3 regions of the Streptomyces sp. NPDC094034 genome follow, and region 1 is predicted to be linked to each of the others. Evidence: predicted binding sites of a transcription regulator. Region 1 holds the regulator's gene; each other region holds the start of a gene.
The links. The regulator HrcA, encoded in region 1, represses chaperone genes, less so after heat shock. The targets are predictions, from matches to a motif close to TTNGCACTCNGNNNNNCNGAGTGCNAA.
Positions count from the first base shown of each region.

Region 1 (5,037 bases):
CGAGGCAGGTCCGTACGGTGTTCGTCGGCGGCGGTACGCCGACACTGCTCGCCGCGGCCGATCTGGTCCGGATGCTCGGGGTGATCCGCGACGAGTTCGGGCTCGCGGACGACGCCGAGATCACCACGGAGGCGAATCCGGAATCCGTGGATCCGGCCTATCTGGCGGCCCTGCGGGAGGGCGGTTTCAACCGGATCTCCTTCGGGATGCAGAGCGCGAAGCAGCACGTGCTGAAGGTCCTGGACCGTACGCACACCCCCGGGCGGCCCGAGGCGTGCGTCGCGGAGGCCCGTGCGGCGGGCTTCGAGCATGTGAACCTCGATCTGATCTACGGGACGCCGGGGGAGAGCGACGACGACTGGCGCGAATCGCTCGCGGCGGCGGTGGGGGCCGGGCCCGACCATGTCTCCGCGTACGCGCTGATCGTGGAGGAGGGCACCCAGCTGGCCCGGCGCATCAGGCGCGGCGAGGTCCCGATGACGGACGACGACGAGCACGCGGACCGGTATCTGATCGCGGACGAGGTGCTGACGGCGGCGGGCTTCTCCTGGTACGAGGTGTCCAACTGGGCGACCTCGGAGGCGGCCCGCTGTCTGCACAACGAGCTGTACTGGCGCGGCGCGGACTGGTGGGGCGCGGGTCCGGGCGCGCACAGCCACGTGGGGGGCGTGCGCTGGTGGAACGTGAAGCACCCGGGCGCGTACGCGGCGGCGCTGGCGTCGGGACGGTCGCCGGGCGCGGGACGGGAGATCCTGACGGCGGAGGACCGCCGGGTGGAGCGCGTCCTGCTGGAGCTGCGGCTCTCCGACGGCTGCGAGCTGTCGTTGCTGCGGCCGGACGGCCTGGCGGCGGCCCGGCGGGCGGTGGCCGACGGGCTGCTGCGGCGGGAGGCGTACGACGGGGGGCGCGCGGTGCTGACGCTGCGGGGGCGGCTGCTGGCGGACGCGGTGGTCAGGGACCTGGTGGATTGATCACTCGCCGGTGTGAATCCGAGCGGATTCGGGGCGAGTCTGCTTACGCTGATTCCTAGTCTGCCGCTGACAGAAGCGGCGGAATGTGGAGGTTCACGGAGATGACCGCTGTGGATGAGCGACCGATCACCGACACCGCCAAGTTCTTCGAGAGCCTTGAGGTTCCGGAGAGGTTCAAGGCGGAACTCCTCAGGGGGGACATTGTGATGATGGCGGGGCCCGACCGGGTCCATAACGCGATCGTGGAATCTGTGCAGGACCAGATCCCGCGCAAGCACTGGAGCCGTCTTCAGACGCAGGACATCGCCATCCCTGGTGAGGAAAGTGAGCCGCAGCCCGATCTGGTGGTCCTTGAGCGGGCCGCCAGACTTGGGTCGGGGCGGCTGATTCCGGCCCCGGACGTCACCCTGGTGCTTGAGGTGGTCTCCAAGACCAGCGGCGATCGGGACTACGGCGTTAAGCGTTCGATCTACGCAGCGGGCAATGTGCCCGCTTATCTGATCATCGACCCGATGGAGCAGCGCTGTGTGCTGCTCACCGAACCGGCCGGCAGCGGAGAGCGCGCCGACTATCGCACGGAGCGGACCAGCAAGTTCGGCGACCCCGTACCCCTGGCAGTGCTTGGAGTCGAGCTCGACACCTCCGACTTCGAGAGCCTTCCTCCCGTCAGACGGTACCGCCGACCGTGACGAAGTCGATCAGTTCCTCCACCCTCCCCAGCAGCGCGGGTTCCAGGTCCCGGTAGGAGCGCACACGCGACAGCACGTGCTGCCACGCCGCCCCGGTGTTCTCCGGCCAGCCCAGCGCGCGGCACACCCCCGTCTTCCAGTCCTCGCCCCTCGGCACCGTCGGCCATGCCGCGATCCCCACCGACGACGGCTTCACCGCCTGCCAGACGTCGATGTAGGGGTGGCCCACCACCAGGACGTCCGCGCCCGTCACCGCGGACGCGATGCGGGACTCCTTCGAGCCCGGTACCAGATGGTCGACCAGGACGCCCAGCCGCGCGTCCGGGGCCGGCGCGAACTCGCCGACGATGGCCGGGAGATCGTCGATGCCGCCCAGGTATTCCACGACCACGCCCTCGACGCGCAGATCGTCGCCCCACACCTTCTCGACCAGCTCCGCGTCGTGCCGGCCCTCCACATAGATGCGGCCCGCCCTCGCCACGCGCGCGCGGACCCCGGGGACGGCGACCGAGCCGGAGGCGGTGCGGGACGGTCGGGAGGGGTCCGCCGTCGCCGGGCGGACCAGGGTCACCGGACGGCCCTCCAGGAGGAATCCGGCGGGCAGCAGCGGGAAGACCCGGTGCTTGCCGAAGCGGTCCTCCAGCGTGACCGTCGGACCCTCGGCGGTCTTCTCGCAGCGGATCACCGCGCCGCAGAAGCCCGTTGACACCTCCTCGACCACCAGATCCGGCTCGGCGGGGACCTCGGGCGCGGGCGTGGACTTCTTCCACGGGGGCGTCAGATCAGGGCTGTAGCTGCGCATGCGCACGACGATAGGCCGCGGCGCGGCGCGGCGGCTACGACGCCCCCGCCCGCGCGGCCAGCGCGTCCCGCTGCGCCCGTACGAACGCCGCGTCCACCACCGCCCCGTGCCCCGGCACATACAGCGCGTCCTCGCCGCCCAGCGCCAGCAGCCGGTCCAGGGCCGCCGGCCAGCGCGCCGGGACCGCGTCGGGGCCCGCCTGCGGCTCGCCGGACTCCTCCACCAGATCGCCACAGAAGACGACCGCGGGGGAGCCGGGCACCAGCATCGCGAGATCGTGCGCGGTATGACCGGGCCCCGCGTTCGCGAGCACGACCCGGAGGCCGCCCAGGTTCAGCGTCACCTCCCCGGACACCGGGTGCCGGGGCGCCACCAGGAGGTCCACCGCCTCGGCTGCCTCCCCCGCGGCGACCCCGTGGCGTACGGCGTCCTCGTACAGGCCCGCGGTGTCCCCGGTGAGCAGTTCCGCCATGCCCGCGGCCCCGTACACCTCCGCCTCCGCGAACGCGGCCGTCCCCAGTACATGGTCGAAGTGCGGGTGGCTCAGCGCGATATGGGTCACGCGACGGCCGCCGAGCAGGGTCCGTGTGTGTGCCCGGATCGCGGCGCCCTCGCGGAGCGTGGAGCCCGTGTCGTAGAGCAGCGCCGCGTCGGCGCCCACGGCCAGTCCCGTCGTCGCGTCCCACCCCGGCAGCCGCAGCCGCCCCACTCCCGGAGCCAGCGGCTCCCATCCGGATTCTTCCCAGGCGACGTTCATACCGGGACGCTACGGGACGCTATCGGCACCGGCCGGCACGAGCCCGGGGTAGCGTGGTCGGCTGCTCTTGCTAGCGGTGTACCCCACGGCCGTACACTGGCTGGGGGAGTGCTGGCACTCCTCCAGAGCGAGTGCCAAGGCCGGAACGACGGACGAGAGCTGGAGGTGTGCGATGCTCAGCGAACGCAGGCTGGAGGTGCTGCGCGCAATCGTCCAGGACTATGTCGGGACGGAAGAGCCCGTCGGCTCCAAGGCGCTCACCGAGCGGCACAAGCTCGGTGTCTCCCCGGCGACCGTACGCAACGACATGGCGGTGCTGGAGGACGAGGGCTTCATCGCCCAGCCGCACACCAGCGCGGGCCGTATCCCGACGGACAAGGGATACCGGCTCTTCGTCGACAAGCTGGCGGGGGTCAAACCCCTGTCCTCGCCGGAGCGCCGCGCCATCCAGAACTTCCTGGACGGAGCCGTGGATCTCGACGATGTCGTGGGTCGTACGGTACGGCTGCTGGCGCAGCTCACCCGGCAGGTCGCCGTCGTCCAGTACCCCTCGCTGACCCGCTCGACGGTGCGGCACGTGGAGTTGCTGGCGCTGGCGCCCGCGCGGCTGATGCTCGTCCTGATCACGGACACCGGACGGGTCGAGCAGCGCATGATCGACTGTCCCGCGCCGTTCGGCGAGACCTCGCTCGCGGACCTGAGGGCCCGGCTCAACAGCCGGGTGGTCGGGCGCCGCTTCGCGGATGTCCCGCAGCTGGTGCAGGACCTGCCGGATTCCTTCGAGCAGGAGGACCGGGGGACCGTCACGACGGTGCTCGCGACCCTGCTCGAAACCCTGGTTGAGGAGACCGAGGAGCGGCTGATGATCGGCGGTACCGCCAACATCACCCGCTTCGGACACGATTTCCCGTTGACCATCCGGCCGGTGCTTGAGGCGCTGGAGGAGCATGTGGTGCTTCTCAAGCTGCTCGGCGAGGCCAAGGACCCCGGCATGACCGTACGGATCGGGCACGAGAACGCCCATGAGGGGCTCAACTCCACGTCCGTCGTCGCGGTCGGCTACGGTTCTGGCGACGAGGCAGTCGCCAAACTCGGCGTGGTCGGACCGACCCGCATGGACTACCCCGGAACGATGGGAGCGGTACGCGCAGTGGCACGTTACGTCGGACAGATCCTGGCGGAGTCGTAAGTGGCCACGGACTACTACGCCGTACTCGGCGTACGCCGCGACGCATCTCAGGACGAGATCAAGAAGGCATTCCGCAGACTCGCGCGCGAGCTGCATCCGGATGTCAATCCCGATCCCAAGACGCAAGAGCGCTTCAAGGAGATCAACGCCGCCTACGAGGTGTTGTCGGACCCGCAGAAGAAGCAGGTCTACGACCTCGGCGGTGACCCCCTCTCGCAGAGCGGCGGCGGGGGCGCGGGCGGGTTCGGAGCCGGTGGCTTCGGCAACTTCTCCGACATCATGGACGCGTTCTTCGGTACGGCGTCGCAGCGCGGGCCGCGCTCGCGGACGCGGCGCGGCCAGGACGCGATGATCCGGCTGGAGATCGATCTCAACGAGTCGGCCTTCGGCACGACCAAGGACATCCAGGTCGACACGGCCGTGGTCTGTACGACCTGTTCGGGCGAGGGCGCGGCGCCGGGGACCTCGGCGCAGACCTGTGACATGTGCCGGGGCCGCGGTGAGGTCTCGCAGGTCACCCGGTCCTTCCTGGGCCAGGTCATGACCTCGCGGCCGTGTCCGCAGTGCCAGGGCTTCGGTACGGTCGTGCCGACGCCGTGCCCCGAGTGCGCGGGCGACGGCCGGATCCG
Region 1 covers NZ_JBEOUD010000001.1:282,786-287,822, reverse strand. The annotation lists gene hemW (radical SAM family heme chaperone HemW) at 1-971, shown strand, start outside; gene ABTZ59_RS01295 (Uma2 family endonuclease) at 1,073-1,660, shown strand; gene ABTZ59_RS01290 (DUF3097 domain-containing protein) at 1,638-2,462, opposite strand; gene ABTZ59_RS01285 (MBL fold metallo-hydrolase) at 2,497-3,219, opposite strand; gene hrcA (heat-inducible transcriptional repressor HrcA) at 3,392-4,408, shown strand; gene dnaJ (molecular chaperone DnaJ) at 4,409-5,037, shown strand, end outside.

Region 2 (5,037 bases), on a different contig from region 1:
ACGTCCGGCGTGGACATCATGGGCGCCAGGATCGGCGAGCGCTGGCGTATCGGCTCCGAGGTGGTGCTGGAGACGACGAGCGGGCGGATTCCGTGCCGTACGTTCCAGGGCTGGCTCGGTGAGAAGGGCTGGGTGCGGCGGTTCACCGGGCAGGCCGTGACCGGGGCGTATCTGCGCGTCATCACCCCCGGCGCGATCCGCGCGGGCGATCCGATCGAGATCGTCCACCGGCCGGACCATGATGTGACGGTCTCCCTGGCCTTCCGCGCCGTCACCACCGAGCGCGAGCTGCTGCCACGGGTTCTCGCCGCCGGTGAGGCCCTGCACGCCGAGGAGTTGAGGACAGCGCGGGAGTACGTCGAGAAATACGCCACGGAGAACGCCGCGAAGTAACCCATTCCCGGGCGTCGCCGGGTCCGCCCGCCAAGGCACTAACGTGCCTGCGTATGACGACTGCTCTGATTACCGGCGCGACGGCCGGGATCGGCGCCGCCTTCGCTCGGCGGCTGGCCTCGGACGGACACAATCTCGTCCTGGTGGCCCGCGACACCGAGCGTTTGCGGGCCCAGGCCACCGAACTGCACGACCGGCACGGCATCGAGGCCGAGGTGCTGACCGCCGACCTCTCCACCGACCACGGGATCGCCTCGGTGGAGAAGCGGCTCTCGGACCGCAAGCAGCCGGTCGATCTGCTGGTCAACAACGCGGGGTTCGGCAACAAAGGACGATTCCTCGATGTCTCGATGGCCGACGAACTGACCATGCTGAAGGTGCACTGCGAGGCGGTGCTGCGGCTGACCTCGGCGGTGGTCCCCGGGATGAAGGCGCGCGGCCGGGGCGGGGTCGTCAATGTGGCGTCGGTGGCGGCGTTCGTACCGCGCGGGACGTACGGCGCCTCGAAGGCCTGGGTCGTGCAGTTCACCCAGGGCGCGGCGCGGGATCTGACCGGGTCGGGCGTACGGCTGATGGCGCTGTGCCCCGGTCTCGTGCGGACCGAGTTCCATGAGCGGGCCGGGATGGGCACGGACAATGTCCCGGGCTGGATGTGGCTGGACGCGGACAAGCTGGTGGCCGCCGCGCTGGCGGACCTGGCGCGCGGGAAGACGGTGTCCGTACCGGATCCGCGCTACAAGGCGATGATGGGAGCGGTGAAGCTGGCCCCGCGCGGGCTGCTCGGCGGGATCACCTCGAAGACCGGCCGCAAGTACGGCCCGCGGTAAGCGGTCACGCAGGAGGCCCGGCACCCCCTGGAAGGGGTACCGGGCCTCGGTGCGTTCGTCCGGCCGGACGGTTACGCGCCGTGCGACGTCAGTGGCTGTGGCCGTGGCCGCCGTGACCCGCGTCGGCCTCTTCCTCGGCCGGCTTCTCGACGACCAGGGTCTCGGTCGTGAGCAGCAGCGAGGCGATGGACGCGGCGTTCTCCAGGGCGGAGCGCGTGACCTTGACCGGGTCGATGACGCCGGCCTTCACCAGGTCGACGTACTCGCCGGTCGCGGCGTTGAAGCCGTTGCCCTTGTCCAGCTCCGCCACCTTGGAGGTGATGACGTAGCCCTCAAGACCGGCGTTCTCGGCGATCCAGCGCAGCGGCTCGACGACGGCGCGGCGGACGACCGCGACACCGGTGGCCTCGTCGCCCTCCTTGCCGAGGTTGCCTTCGAGCACCTTGGCGGCGTGCACCAGAGCGGAGCCACCACCGGAGACGATGCCCTCCTCGACCGCGGCGCGGGTCGCGGAGATGGCGTCCTCCAGACGGTGCTTCTTCTCCTTCAGCTCCACCTCGGTGGCGGCGCCGACCTTGATCACGCACACGCCGCCGGCCAGCTTCGCGAGGCGCTCCTGGAGCTTCTCGCGGTCCCAGTCGGAGTCCGTGGACTCGATCTCGGCCTTGATCTGGTTGACCCGGCCGGCGACGTCGGTGGAGTTGCCGCCACCGTCGACGATGGTCGTGTCGTCCTTGGAGATGGTGACGCGGCGGGCGGAGCCCAGCACGTCCAGACCGGCCTGGTCGAGCTTGAGGCCGACCTCCTCGGCGATGACGGTCGCACCGGTGAGGGTGGCGATGTCGCCGAGCATGGCCTTGCGGCGGTCACCGAAGCCGGGGGCCTTCACCGCGACGGCGTTGAACGTGCCGCGGATCTTGTTGACGACGAGGGTGGAGAGCGCCTCGCCCTCGACGTCCTCGGCGATGATCAGCAGCGGCTTGGAGCCACCCGCCTGGATGACCTTCTCCAGCAGCGGCAGCAGGTCCTGGATGCTGGCGATCTTGCCCTGGTGGATCAGGATGTACGGGTCGTCGAGGACGGCCTCCATACGCTCCTGGTCGGTCACCATGTACGGGGACAGGTAGCCCTTGTCGAAGGCCATGCCCTCGGTGAAGTCCAGCTCAAGACCGAAGGTGTTGGACTCCTCGACGGTGATGACACCGTCCTTGCCGACCTTGTCCATCGCCTCGGCGATCAGCTCGCCGACCTGCTCGTCCTGGGCGGAGAGCGCGGCGACGGCGGCGATGTCGGACTTGTCGTCGATCGGGCGGGCGGTCGCGAGGAGCTCGTCGGACACGGCCTTGACCGCGGCGTCGATGCCCTTCTTCAGGGCGGCCGGGGAGGCGCCCGCGGCGACATTGCGCAGGCCCTCGCGGACCAGCGCCTGGGCCAGCACGGTGGCGGTGGTGGTGCCGTCACCCGCGATGTCGTTGGTCTTGGTCGCCACCTCCTTCACCAGCTGGGCGCCGAGGTTCTCGTACGGGTCCTCGACCTCTACCTCACGGGCGATCGTGACACCGTCGTTGGTGATGGTGGGGGCGCCGAACTTCTTGTCGATGACGACATTGCGGCCCTTGGGGCCGATCGTCACCTTCACCGTGTCGGCAAGCTTGTTGACGCCGCGCTCAAGGGCGCGACGGGCGTCCTCGTCGAACTTCAGGATCTTCGCCATGGGAGCTTCTCTGTCCTCTCAATGAACCGCGCCCCTGTCCGCCCGGCTGTCGCAGGGTGGCCAGGGGCGCGGTCCACAAGCAATTAGGTGAATTACTTCTCGATGATCGCGAGAACGTCGCGAGCCGAGAGGACGAGGTACTCCTCGCCGCTGTACTTCACTTCGGTGCCGCCGTACTTGCTGTACAGAACGACATCGCCGACGGAGACGTCGAGCGGAAGGCGCTCGCCGTTCTCGAATCGGCCCGGGCCCACGGCCAGGACGACGCCCTCCTGGGGCTTCTCCTTGGCGGTGTCCGGGATAACCAGGCCAGAGGCCGTGGTCTGCTCGGCGTCGAGCGGCTGGACCACAATGCGGTCCTCAAGCGGCTTGATGGCAACCTTGGTGCTGGCGGTCGTCACGATCCGACCTCCCCCTTCGGAGATCTCACGGGGTTGACTGTCTGAGGGTGGCGACCAAATAGATCCGTCGTCGCGGGTGCCGGACCTGTCAGTCGCGCTTTGGCACTCTCCAGTGGGGAGTGCCAGACCCGAGACTATGACTGCGATTAGCACTCGGTCAAGCGGAGTGCCAATGAGCGCGGTCGTGGCGGATTTCCCGGTGCGGAAAAGCGGCTCCTGGGCCGGGGTTCCTCACGGGTCGGGCAGGACCGAAGGGCAGTGCCGCAGCGGTGGCGACGGCGGCGAAGGGGTGGAGAACGGCGGGGACGGCGGGAACGGCGGCGAAGGCGGTGGCGCGGGCGACATCTCGTGCAGCCCGCAGACGGGGCGTACGGGGGCGCCCGCCGCGGACGGGGACGAGGACGGGGGCACGGACATCGGCCCCGCTCCCGATCCCGGACCCGGCGCCCCCGAACCGGCGCCGGCCCCCGCCCCCGGCCCCGGCCCCGCCTTCGCTCCAGGTCCGGGACCCGGTAGCGGCACAGGCACCGGGGGCGGGACCGAGTCATGCGGATTCACCCGCTGCGCCGCCTTGCGGCCAAGTCGTTCGATCGGGTCCATCGGGTCCATCGCGCCGGACGACTGCGCGCAGCCGGCCGCGAGGAGCGCACCGGCTGCCAGCACCCCGGCCAGCAGCCGGTGCGCGGGCCTCATACGTAGTCCTCCAGCCTGCCCACGGCGTATCCCTTGTCGGTGACGACCTTCATCACATGGCGGATCATGTCGGGCATCGAGCCCTTCCACTCGTCCCGTCCGCGGAAGTGGGTCAGGATGATGTCGCCGGGGTGCATGTCCCGGTCCCACTCGCGCCACTCCATGTGGTCGGGGAACGCCTCGGACGCCCAGATCGGCGCGGCCTTGATCCCGCACTCCTTCGCGGCGCGCAGCGTGTCGGCGTTGTAGTTGCCGTACGGCGGCCGGAAGAGCGTGGGCCGCTTCCCGTAGTTCCTCTCCAGCAGATCCTGCTGGCCGCAGATCTCCCGCTTCTGCTCCTCGTACGACAGACCCGGCATGTACGGGTGGTTGAGGGTGTGGTTCTGAATGGCGACCCCGCGGTCCCGCATCTGCCCGAAGTAGCCGTAGTTGTCGTTGATGACGTAATCGCTGAGGAAGGCGGTGTAGGGGATCTTCAGCTCGCTCATCATCCGCAGCAGTTCGGGGTCCTTCTCCGAACCGTCGTCCATCGTCAGGAAGACGACCTTCTTGCCGTCGACCGGAACGGTGGTGAACAGCGGCGGCAGATCCTCGCCCCCCTCGACCTCGAAGCCCTCACGGGTGCTGATCTCCGGCTTGACAGCGGGCGGCCTGGGCGCGGCCAAGGGGGTACTCGCGAGCCCCCACTTCTTCGCGGCGACGGCGCGCTCGGCCTGGGCGCGGCGTACGTTCTCGGGCGAGTAGAGCGCGTCCAGTTCGGCCGCTGTCCGCTCGCCCGGCACCCCGGGGGCGGCTGGCCGGCCCGGCTTCCCGGCGGCGGGCGCGGCGGGCGCGTGCTGCACCGGTTCGGCGGACCGGTCGGTACATCCCGAGCCGAGGGCTGCGACCAGCAGCGCGGCCAGAACCGTACGACCGCACCATCGCCTGGTTTCCCGCCTGGTGACGGGTGCGCGATATGCGGCCTGTGTGGACATTTCTTCTTTTTGTCGTACTAGCTGCATGGCGTCGC
Region 2 covers NZ_JBEOUD010000014.1:34,563-39,599, forward strand. The annotation lists gene ABTZ59_RS15120 (MOSC domain-containing protein) at 1-393, shown strand, start outside; gene ABTZ59_RS15125 (SDR family NAD(P)-dependent oxidoreductase) at 447-1,220, shown strand; gene groL (chaperonin GroEL) at 1,309-2,934, opposite strand; gene groES (co-chaperone GroES) at 3,027-3,335, opposite strand; gene ABTZ59_RS15140 (hypothetical protein) at 3,567-4,028, opposite strand; gene ABTZ59_RS15145 (polysaccharide deacetylase family protein) at 4,025-5,029, opposite strand.
Region 2: the regulator HrcA is predicted to act here: its motif matches at 3,482-3,508, upstream of groES (co-chaperone GroES).

Region 3 (5,037 bases), on a different contig from region 1:
CTGGGCGAGGGCTGGGGCTTCGTCAACGTCAACCTGCGCCCGTACTACGGCGAGGGCTCCAAGACGCTGGCGTACGAGATCTGTGAGCAGCTCGGCTGGCGGCTGCCCGACCAGATCGTCGTCCCGATCGCCTCGGGCTCGCAGCTCACGAAGATCGACAAGGGTCTCCAGGAGCTGATCAAGCTGGGCCTGGTCGAGGACAAGCCGTACAAGATCTTCGGCGCCCAGGCCGAGGGCTGCTCGCCAGTGTCCACCGCCTTCAAGGCCGGACTCGATGTCGTACGGCCCCAGAAGCCGGACACCATCGCCAAGTCCCTGGCGATCGGCAACCCGGCCGACGGCCCGTACGTCCTGGACATCGCCCGCCGCACCGGCGGCGCCGTCGAGGACGTCGACGACGAGCAGATCGTCGACGCGATCAAGCTGCTGGCGCGCACCGAGGGCATCTTCGCGGAGACGGCCGGGGGTGTGACGGTCGGCGTGACGAAGAAGCTGATCGAGGCCGGTCTCCTCGACCCGGCGCTGACCACCGTCGTCCTGAACACCGGCGACGGTCTCAAGACGCTCGACGCCGTCGCCCCGACGACCGGCCCGACGGCGACCATCCGCCCGAGCCTGGACGCGTTCCGCGACGCCGGCCTGGCCCGCAGCTGACAACCGGCGACCGGCGACGGGCCCCGCGACCGGCGGCAGGCGACCGGCTACCAGCGACCGGCCCCGCGACCGGCGACTGACGACCACCACGACGTTACGGAAGACGGAAGGCAGAACACCACCATGAGCGTCAACGTCCGCATCCCCACCATTCTCCGTACGTACACCGGCGGCAAGGCCGAGGTCGCCGCCGAGGGGGCGACCCTCTCCGAGGTCATCCAGTCCCTGGAGACGAACCACCCGGGCATCGCCGCCCGCGTCCTGGACGACCAGGGCAAGCTGCGCCGCTTCGTGAACGTGTACGTGAACGACGACGACGTCCGCTTCGAACAGGGCCTGGAGACCGCCACCCCGGCGGGCGCAGGTGTCTCGATCATTCCCGCCGTCGCCGGAGGCTGATCCCCGCATCCTCCTCCGCTCTGTGACTGGTACGGCCCCCTCCGTGAGAGAAGCGGAGGGGGCCGTTCTACATGGTTGAGCGCGGTACAGTAGGGGAACGCCCCGCTGTCGCCTCTGCCGAACGCATGCGAGAACGCGACAACATGGGGTCGAAGTCGGAGTGCCGTATGCGCCGTAGGTGCGCTTTGCCCGGCCCGACTTGCCCTGGAACGCAGGGAATTCAACGCTATGCCTGTTCAGCCATGCCCAGAATTCTCGTCCGATTGACCTGTTGCAGAGGGCAGTTGGGCAGATACATTCAGCCGCGGTCGACGCGTTCCGGCGCGAAGTGTGGCCCCGTGCAAGGGCCAGTAATAGGGGAGTTAGGCATGGCTCAGGGCACCGTCAAGTGGTTCAACGCGGAGAAGGGCTACGGCTTCATCGCGGTAGACGGTGGTGCGGATGTTTTCGTCCACTACAGCGCGATCCAGATGGACGGTTACCGCACCCTTGAAGAAGGTCAGCGAGTGGAGTTCGAGATCTCGCAGGGCCAGAAGGGTCCGCAGGCGGACATGGTCAAGCTCGCCGTCTGATCCCGGCGCGATCGGCCACCGACGCACTGATGTACGAACTCACGACGCACGACTCGTGACTCACGCCGAAGGGTCCGCATCCCGAACAGGGGATGCGGACCCTTCGTGCGTTCCGGCCGGTCCGGAGCGTCCGGAGGGGCCTCGGCGGGGCCTCGGCGGGGCCTCGGCGGGGCCGCTGCGAACGGGAGGAGCTTGCACTCTCGGGGGTCGAGTGCTAATCATTGCGTTAGCACTCTGCAAGTGAGAGTGACAACTTAAGGACCGGGTCGGTGAGGCCCGAAGAGCCGGTGGGGCAAGGAACCGCACGGCTCTCAGGCCGTCCGTCGCGGGCGCCAGCGCGGTCCGGAGCAATCCTTCCCCAAGCTCTCAACTGCGTTCGAGCAGGGGAGACCCCATCCGTCCGGGAGGACCACTTCACATGGCCAAGATCATCGCGTTCGACGAGGAGGCACGGCGCGGTCTCGAGCGCGGGATGAACCAGCTCGCCGACGCCGTCAAGGTCACCCTTGGCCCCAAGGGCCGAAACGTCGTCCTGGAGAAGAAGTGGGGCGCCCCCACGATCACCAACGATGGTGTGTCCATCGCCAAGGAGATCGAGCTGGAGGACCCGTACGAGAAGATCGGCGCCGAGCTGGTCAAGGAAGTCGCCAAGAAGACGGACGACGTCGCCGGTGACGGTACGACCACCGCCACGGTGCTCGCCCAGGCGCTGGTCCGCGAGGGCCTGCGCAACGTGGCCGCCGGTGCCAACCCGATGGCCCTCAAGCGCGGTATCGAGAAGGCCGTCGAGGCCGTCTCCGGTGCCCTGCTGGAGCAGGCCAAGGACGTGGAGACCAAGGAGCAGATCGCTTCGACCGCCTCCATCTCCGCCGCCGACACCCAGATCGGCGAGCTGATCGCCGAGGCGATGGACAAGGTCGGCAAGGAAGGCGTCATCACCGTCGAGGAGTCGCAGACCTTCGGTCTTGAGCTTGAGCTCACCGAGGGCATGCGCTTCGACAAGGGCTACATCTCGGCGTACTTCGCCACCGACATGGAGCGTATGGAGGCGTCCCTGGACGACCCGTACCTCCTGATCGTCAACTCCAAGATCGGCAACGTGAAGGACCTCCTTCCGCTGCTGGAGAAGGTCATGCAGTCGGGCAAGCCCCTGCTGATCATCGCGGAGGACGTCGAGGGCGAGGCGCTGTCGACCCTGGTCGTCAACAAGATCCGTGGCACCTTCAAGTCCGTCGCCGTCAAGGCCCCGGGCTTCGGTGACCGCCGCAAGGCCATGCTCAACGACATCGCCATCCTCACCGGCGGTACGGTCATCTCCGAGGAGGTCGGCCTCAAGCTGGAGAACGCCGGCCTGGACCTGCTGGGCCGCGCCCGCAAGGTCGTCATCACCAAGGACGAGACCACCATCGTCGACGGTGCCGGTGACAGCGACCAGGTCGCCGGCCGGGTCAACCAGATCCGCGCCGAGATCGAGAACAGCGACTCGGACTACGACCGCGAGAAGCTCCAGGAGCGCCTCGCGAAGCTGGCCGGCGGCGTGGCCGTCATCAAGGCCGGCGCCGCGACCGAGGTCGAGCTCAAGGAGCGCAAGCACCGCATCGAGGACGCGGTGCGCAACGCCAAGGCCGCCGTCGAGGAGGGCATCGTCGCCGGTGGTGGCGTGGCTCTGCTCCAGGCTTCCTCGGTCTTCGAGAAGCTTGAGCTGACGGGCGACGAGGCCACTGGTGCCGCGATCGTCAAGCTCGCGTTGGAGGCTCCGCTCAAGCAGATCGCCGTCAACGGTGGTCTTGAGGGCGGCGTCGTCGTGGAGAAGGTCCGCAACCTGACGGTGGGTCACGGCCTGAACGCCGCGTCCGGCGAGTACGTCGACATGATCGCCGAGGGCATCATCGACCCCGCGAAGGTGACGCGCTCTGCCCTGCAGAACGCCGCCTCCATCGCGGCGCTGTTCCTCACCACCGAGGCCGTCATCGCCGACAAGCCGGAGAAGGCCGGCGCGGCCCCGGCCGGCGGCGGCATGCCGGGCGGTGACATGGACTTCTGAGCCTGACGGCTCGGACCCGGTCCATGGTCTGAAGTGACCGAGGGCGGTACCCCTTCGCGGGGGTGCCGCCCTCGGGCGTTTCAGCGAGGCTTCGTCAGCGGGTGTAGTCCTTGAGCTTCTCGGTTTCCAGGGTGATGGAGACGGGGTGCGGGAGCTTGACCGTAGCGCCGTAAGGGCGTGTGGTGCGCGTCTGGTATTTGCCCTTCCGCGGATCGGTGTAAAGGACCATTTCTTCCGCGTCGCGGTCGATGAGGAGATAGACGGGGATGTCCGCCGCCGCGTAGCCATCGCGCTTCTCGGTGCGGTCGCGGCGGTCCGTGTCGTGGTCGTGAGAAGTCACTTCGACTGTCATCAGTACGCCGTCGGGGCTGGCCCACTCACCATCCTGGTCCACGAAGTGGTCGAGCGGTGCGAGGGCGCCGTCCGCGCGGGCGCGGCCGTTGCGGTAGGTCTCCGTGAGGAGTCCCTGCGCCGGGTGCAACGCGAGTTCGGGACGTTGCTGCATGCACTGCCGCAGGAGCCACATGGCAATGGCCCCGTGAAGCTGGTCCGGCACGGGCTTGACCTCTAGCTTTCCGTTGATGAATTCGAGCAGCACCGTCTCGGGAGCCTTGCGAGCAAGTTCCTCGAAGTCCTCGACGGACATCTGCGGCCGCACGTCGTCGCCTCTTCCCCTCCGTGGTGCCCCGGATTTATGGCGGCGGATCGACTGGATGGTCATGTACGAGTCCTTTCGGGTGGGCGGGTCGCCGCCGCGCGGGCCTCGGCGACGCGGGCGCGGAGCTGGGCGGGGGATAGCCGGGAGACAGGGGGTACGGGGACGGGCTCGCCCCGGCATGGGCCGCACTCGCCGTCGGTGAGTACTTCGGGGCGGCCGGGGGCGCCGCACTTCGCGCACTCCAGGACGCGCAGCGGCGGGCGTGGAGCGCGGATCCGCTCGGGTGGGAGCTTGGACGTCAGCCGTACGCGGGCGAGGGCCGCCGGGTGGTGGACGACGGCGGGGAGTCCGGCGGTGAGGGCGTGCAGGATGTCCCTCTCGGTGGCGCCCCGTTCGAACCACGGCGTGGTCAGGGGTTCCAGGGCCGCGCAGTCGGCGGCCGACAGCGACAGGACCGGCGCGCTGCGGCCGAGCGCGGCGAGCAGGATGAAGGCGCGGGAACGGGTCGGCGGATCCGAGGTGTTGGCCCGTGCGTCCGCGGTGGCCAGGTCGCCGGAGACGAACGCGGCCCACCACTCGTTGTCCCGCGCGGTACGGGAGAACCACGTACGCGTCACCCAGCGCATGCCGTCAGGACCGGCGAGGTGTTCCTTGCCGCGTCGCAGATGCCCGGCCACCTGGAGTCGGCGAAGCGCGGTACGCAGGGCGCA
Region 3 covers NZ_JBEOUD010000002.1:380,386-385,422, reverse strand. The annotation lists gene thrC (threonine synthase) at 1-654, shown strand, start outside; gene ABTZ59_RS04125 (ubiquitin-like small modifier protein 1) at 778-1,053, shown strand; gene ABTZ59_RS04120 (cold-shock protein) at 1,422-1,625, shown strand; gene groL (chaperonin GroEL) at 2,044-3,669, shown strand; gene ABTZ59_RS04110 (Uma2 family endonuclease) at 3,764-4,315, opposite strand; gene ABTZ59_RS04105 (hypothetical protein) at 4,387-5,037, opposite strand, start outside.
Region 3: the regulator HrcA is predicted to act here: its motif matches at 1,852-1,878, upstream of groL (chaperonin GroEL).